DNA from 2 places in the Lactobacillus sp. wkB8 genome. Region 1 is predicted to be linked to the other one. Evidence: predicted binding sites of a transcription regulator. Region 1 holds the regulator's gene; the other holds the start of a gene.

The links. The regulator HrcA, encoded in region 1, represses chaperone genes, less so after heat shock. The targets are predictions, from matches to a motif close to TTAGCACTCNNNNNNNNNGAGTGCTAA.
Region 2: LACWKB8_RS03030 (ATP-dependent Clp protease ATP-binding subunit) is a predicted target of HrcA. The motif match lies at 1,948-1,974, and genes of this name have one in related genera.

What each region holds. Positions count from the first base shown of each region.
Region 1 is NZ_CP009531.1:1,113,245-1,116,668, forward strand. It holds gene dnaK (molecular chaperone DnaK) at 1-329, opposite strand, end outside; gene grpE (nucleotide exchange factor GrpE) at 348-935, opposite strand; gene hrcA (heat-inducible transcriptional repressor HrcA) at 948-1,997, opposite strand; gene ribF (riboflavin biosynthesis protein RibF) at 2,133-3,065, opposite strand; gene truB (tRNA pseudouridine(55) synthase TruB) at 3,084-3,424, opposite strand, start outside.
Region 2 is NZ_CP009531.1:605,005-608,428, forward strand. It holds gene LACWKB8_RS03030 (ATP-dependent Clp protease ATP-binding subunit) at 1-1,906, opposite strand, end outside; gene LACWKB8_RS03035 (hypothetical protein) at 2,081-2,263, shown strand; gene LACWKB8_RS03040 (phosphocarrier protein HPr) at 2,377-2,643, shown strand; gene ptsP (phosphoenolpyruvate--protein phosphotransferase) at 2,643-3,424, shown strand, end outside.

The DNA of each region.
Region 1 (3,424 bases):
ACTTTTTCACCTAAATAATCCTCAGAGAATTTCTTGATATACTGCAAGATCATTGCTGAAATTTCTTGCGGAGTGTACGCTTTATCTCCAATCTTCACCTTATAATCAGCTTCACCCATGTGGCGCTTAATTGAAGAAATAGTATTAGGATTGGTAATTGCTTGTCTCTTAGCAACTTCACCGACTTGGATTTCTCCATCCTTGAAAGCTACTACTGAAGGAGTTGTCCGATTTCCTTCTGGGTTAGTAATAATTTTTGGTTCCTTACCCTCAAGAACAGCAACCGCTGAGTTGGTAGTTCCGAGGTCAATTCCGATAACTTTTGACATTGATATGCTTCCTTTCAATTATTGTGCTACAACAACCATTGCTGGTCTTAAAGTACGATCTTTGTATAAATAACCTTTTTGCAAAACTCGCACAACATGATCTTTTTGATCGTCATTTTCAGCCACAACTGTTTGAACAGCTTGGTGTAAATTAGGATCAAATTTTACACCTTCAGCTGTAATTTCACTAATTCCGTGATCTTTCATCGCTTTAACCAGTGAATCAAGGGTCATTTGTACACCCTTTTTAAGTTGCTTTGATGCTTCGTCATCAACTTTGGTAGCTAAAGCTCTTTCTAAATTGTCCATTGCTGGCAGAACATCTTTGGCTAAAGACTGTGATTCATATTTAATAAGTTGTGCTCTCTCGTTATTATAACGATTTTGCATATTTTGCATTTCTGCTTGACTGCGCAAGAACTTATCTTCAAGATCATCTTTTTCCGCCTGTAACTTAGTCAATTTTTCTTTAATTTTTGTTTCTGAAGTTTCAGGCTTCGTTTTCTTGTTAGCCTCAGATTTTGAATCTGTTTTTGGTGACTGGGTTTTCTCAGAATGACGTTGATTTTCATCTACGTCTTTTTTGGTTTTTTCTTCCTTACTCAAGGCTAACCTCCTTTATTTAAATCTACCATAATATTCAAGCAACTTTTTTGCTAACTCGTTTCTAAAGTATTCAAGGAGTCCTATTACTTGTGAATATGGCATGTTATCAGGTCCAAGTAAAGCTATTATGCCTTTGCCATGTGAGCCGACACTGTACTCAGCTGTAAGCAGACTGTAATCTTTTAACAAGTCATTTGATAGTTCAGAGCCTAAACTTACTTTTACTGGATACCTATCACTTTTTAAACTTGCTTCATTATTCAAAATACTTGAAATCAAATCATTGTGCTCAATCAACTCATATAATGAACGTAAATTAGAAACATCGCTTAAAGAAATATTATTGAGCAAATTAATCTGACCATCAACGTACATTTGCTCACTAGCAGCATCGCTAATAACATCTTTTACCAATTCAATTAATTCGGCAACATGACTAACTTTAAGTTTTTTACCTAAAGTCTGTTCCAGAAATTCAGGTGTCACTTCACTTAAAGTTTTACCTGCTAATTCATCGTTAATCATTCGAACGGCACGTTCAATCTCATCACCATGAACATTATATGGTAACGTATAGACTTGATTATGAACATCACCGTCACTAGTTGCTAGAATGGCCATTATTTGTCTACTAAAAAGCGGGACTATTCTAAATCCTGAAATAGTTAAATCACTATTTTCGGGACCTTCCGCAAAAGCAGTGTAATTAGTCAAATCAGACAAAATTTTGGCAGCTTCCTGCACAATGTCATTTACCTGATGAAATGGCTGATCTAGCTGATTAATGATTCTCTTATAAACAGAAGAAGATATTTGTAAGGGCTCTACCAAGTTATCAAGGTAGTACCTGTACCCTTCAGTAGAAGGAACACGACCACTTGACAAATGGGTTTTTTCGATTAAGCCCTTTTCTTCTAAAACGGCCATTTCATTGCGAATTGTTGCGCTCGAAACTTTAATTGGCAATTGATTCATGACTGTTTTTGAACCAACAGGATCATGTGTCTGCGTGAAATCATTGATAATTGTTTTTAAAATTAATTCTTGACGTTCGGTCAACATAAATATCGCCCTCACTTTTAGCACTCAATCTTCTCAGGTGCTAACAATTATTATGATACTAGCTTTTAGCAGAATGTCAAGCTGAGTGCTAACTTTTTTATTAAAAACCGTTATCTTTTAAGTCTGATAATATAATTACTTATGATTTGCAAAATAATTTGTAATTTCTGACTCGTCCCGACTCATCTGCTCTTTTAATTCCTTCAAACTATCAAACTTAATTTCGCCACGGGTATACTTATACCATTTAATTAGCATTTCCTCATCATAAGCTTCTTGATCAAAACCAAATAAATTTGATTCAATATATAGTTTTTGACCATCATTGATAGTGACATTATAACCAACACTTGTCATAGAGTCATACCATTTCCCTCTAATTTTAGTTTTGGTGGCATAAACTCCTACTTTAGGGACTACTTTTTTGGGCTCCCAAATTAAATTAGCCGTTGGATAACCTAATTTATGACCATTGCGCAGTCCATGTCCAATATAGCCAGACATTAGATAAGGAAAACCTAATAATTTAGCTGCTAATTCCATTTCTCCAGCACTGATCGCCTTTTTTATTTCTGTTGAACCAATTTTTTCTCCGTCATAAGACTGTTTCGGAACATCAACTATAGCAAATCTGCCTTGAGCAAATTCAGGGAAGTTTTTCATATTGGCTATATTTTTGGGCCCATAGGTATAGTCAAAGCCGGCAACGACAGTATCAGTGCGCAATTTAACAATGATTTCGTCCACAAATTCTTGTGGCGTCAGCTGGCAAAATGCGTTATTAAAGTGCATTACTAATAAATAATCGACATCAAGCTTTTGCATTTTATATGCCTTTTCCGACAAGGTATCAATGTAGGTAACGTTTTTATTTTGATAAATTTCTTTGGGGTGGCGATCAAACGTCATCACAACAAGAGGTAAATGTTTTGCTTGTGCCTTTTTTTTAGCAGCTTTTATTATTTCTTGGTGTCCCCGATGAACGCCGTCGAAAAAACCCAAAGCAAGAACTATTTTCTGGGGGAAGATATTTTTCTTAATGGGATATGTTAAATGGATTATTTCCATAATAAGACCTTCATTCACTTATTCATTTTGTAAAAGCATTAAATAAGGGCGATACATGGTACCATCTTTCTGATAAATTGCCTTAACGCTATTATTGTACCGTAATGCCACCTTTTTTGCATTCGTTTTCAAGTAAATAGCAGCGCCATTTTTGACCTTAGTCCAATCCGTTTCACTGAGATCAGAGTGACTATAGTCCTTGAAAAAAGCATCTAATGGCTGAATAAATTCAGTGACGTGTTCAGGATGCTCAATTATTGTAGACAATTTAACTGCCTGCTCCAAAGCAAAACCCGAACTTGCTGTACGTCTTAAAGTCTTCATCACTGCTGGTACACCCAGCTTAGTTCCCAGATCAT
Region 2 (3,424 bases), 510 kb from region 1:
CTAAGTCTTCCTTAGTTAATTCGTTAAATTCGATTACATCATCCAGACGGTTGAGAAATTCCGGCTTAAAGAACTGGCTCATTGAACTTCTTGCTGAATCAGGCTTATCATTAGCATTTTCAGCAGTAAAGCCGACACTGGTATTTTTAATACCCTGGCCCGCGTTAGAAGTCATGATGATAATAGTATCCTTAAATGAAACCGTTCTTCCCTGTGAATCAGTTAAACGACCGTCATCAAGTATTTGTAAGAACAAATTCATAACAGCAGGATCAGCTTTTTCGATTTCGTCAAGCAGTATTAGGCTGTATGGGTGACGACGTACTCGTTCAGTAAGTTGTCCAGCTTCTTCATAACCAACATAACCCGGAGCAGAACCGATCAATTTAGAAACAGAGTATGACTCCATGTATTCAGACATATCAAACCGAATTAAAGCATTTTCTGAACCAAACATTTGTTTAGCCAGTTGTTTGGCAAGTTCGGTTTTACCAACTCCCGTTGGTCCTACAAAGAGGAAGGAGCCGATTGGTCTACCAGATTTGTTAAAACCGATCCGATTCCGGCGAATTGCCCGCGCCAACTTGTCAACGGCTTTGTCTTGACCGATAACATGCGCTTTAAGATTTGGTGCCAAGTTTTGTAACTGGTTTTCTTCCTGCTTTTGCAAATCTCCAACAGGGATACCAGTCTTTTCTTCGACAATCTTGTTCATAATCTTACTGGTGATTACCGGAGATTTATCTGGATCAACTTTTTGATCCTTCATTTTATTATATTTTTCAATTTGGTCGCGGTAGTATGCGGCCTTTTCGTAGTCTTCATTCTTTAATGATTCCTGCTTTAATTTTTGCGCTGCTTCAATCCGTTCCTTCATTTTTTCTTTATCAACATAAGGAATGGTTAAATTCATTCGTGAACCAGCTTCATCGAGTAGGTCAATGGCTTTATCAGGTAAAAACCGGTCTTGAATGTAACGCTCAGACAATTCTGCAGCAGCTTTGATCGCATCATCAGTATAGTGAACGTGATGATAATCTTCGTAGCGCTTTTGAATACCTTTTAAAATACGGATGGTTTCAGCTACTGATGGTTCTTTGACATCAACTGGTTGGAAACGTCTTGCTAAAGCAGAATCTTTTTCAATTTCCCGATACTCTTTTAACGTGGTAGCGCCAACTAGTTGCAAATCACCACGGGCGAGGGCTGGTTTAATGATGTTGCCGGCATCCATTCCGCCTTCGGCATTGCCTGCACCAACGATTTCATGAATCTCATCAATAAAGAGAATAATATCATCATGGCCTTGTACTTCTTTAAGTAGTTGCTGCATACGCTGTTCAAATTGACCGCGAATACCTGTACCTTGAACTAAAGAAACTACATTTAGTGATATGATTCTTTTATCTTGCAGCTTGGCAGGTACCGAGCCATCGACAATTTGTTGGGCCAAGCCTTCGACTACAGCTGTTTTACCGACACCGGCTTCACCAATTAAGACTGGGTTGTTTTTAGTTCTGCGGTTCAGAATTTCTATCACGCGCGCAATTTCTTTATCACGGCCAATTACTGGATCGATTTTGCCTTTTCTTGCTAGAGCGGTTAGATCTGTTCCGTACTGATCAAGCAGTGACCGACCACCGCCAGCACCATTATTGCCGTTAGCGTTGCCCGGACCACCAGTACTCATTCTAGGATCCCCTGGGTTACCAGCGTTGCCATTATAGTTGAAGAAATCGCTGAGATCGCCGAAGAAGCCGTTATTGTCATTGTTCATATTAATATTTCCTTGTTGTTTAAGTTGTTGATAACATTGTCCACATAAATTAATTTCTCGACGCTGTCCATTAACTTCTGCAAAAAGGTGAATGGAGGCTGGTCGTTTTTGACAGTTTTGACAAAGCAATTATATTACCGCCTTTCATATCAATTTACTAAATTATATAATTAGCACTCGCAATAATCAAGTGCTAAAACTTATTTCTTATTATTTGTAAGTAGCTTAAATATGATAAAATAATTCTAGGCAAAATCAAAAAAATTGCTGTAATGATATCGGTTTAAAAAAAGCGGTGGTAAAATGGATTATCAAAAAATTTTAGAGCAGTTGGCAAATGGGGAACTTGATCATTATGAAGTTGACCCGCAAAATGCTTTTGAATTTCAAGCTGCATTAAGGTCTTTTGGCAAAAGGCAAAATATAACCGGAAAGGCTTTGAGGGGCGGTAAAATAATTTATTCGCAAACCAAGACTGAAGTTTAATGATGTAAACTGTTACATTTATGTTGTCTAATTCACAAAAAAATGATAGTCTAAGTAAGCGAATAGGTATTTACTACCGGTTTGATTTTTTGAATTCAAAGGAGATATATATAATGGAAAAACGCGATTTTCATGTTGTTGCAGAAACAGGTATTCATGCTCGTCCAGCTACATTGCTAGTACAAGCTGCTTCTAAGTTTGGTTCAGATATCAACTTGGAATACAATGGTAAATCAGTTAACTTAAAGTCAATCATGGGTGTTATGTCACTTGGTGTTGGTAAGAATGCTGATGTTACTATCAGTGCTGATGGTGATGATGAAAAAGATGCAATCAATGCTATTTCTGAAACAATGAAAAAAGAGGGTTTGGCTGAATAATGACCAAGACATTAAAAGGAATTGCTGCAAGTGATGGTATTGCTGTAGCACCAGCTTATCTCTTGGTTGAACCAGATCTTTCATTCACCAAAGCCACAGTTAGTGATGTTGATAGTGAATTAGCTCGTTATAAAGAAGCAATTTCAGTTTCTACTGCTGAAGTTGAAAAAATTCGCGATAGTGCGAAGAAGAGTTTAGGTGAAGATGAAGCTCAAGTCTTTGAAGCTCACTTAATGATTCTAAATGATCCTGAGTTTACGGGTGCAATTGAAAATGAAATTAAGGAGCAGAAGGTTAATAGTGAAGCTGCTCTTGATGAAACTGCGCAAAAATTCATTACAATTTTTGAAGGCATGACTGATAACGAATACATGCAGCAGCGTGCAGCTGATGTTCGCGATGTTTCTAAGAGGATCATGGCTCATTTACTGGGTAAAGAATTACCAAATCCAGCTTCTATTGACCATGAAGTTGTAGTGGTTGCTCACGACTTAACCCCTAGTGATACGGCTCAATTAAATAAGAAATACGTTAAGGGCTTTGTTACAGACATTGGTGGTAGAACTGCGCACTCAGCAATTATGGCACGTTCTTTGGAATTGCCAGCAGTTGTCGGTACAGATTCTATTACCAAAGATGTTCAAAATGGTGAGACTGTTGCAGTTAACGGTCTTAATGGTGACGTGATTGTAGATCCAACTGATAGTCAAATCGCTGATTATAAGCAAAAGAGTGCTGATTTCTTAAAGCAAAAGGCTGAATGGGAAAAATTAAAGAATGA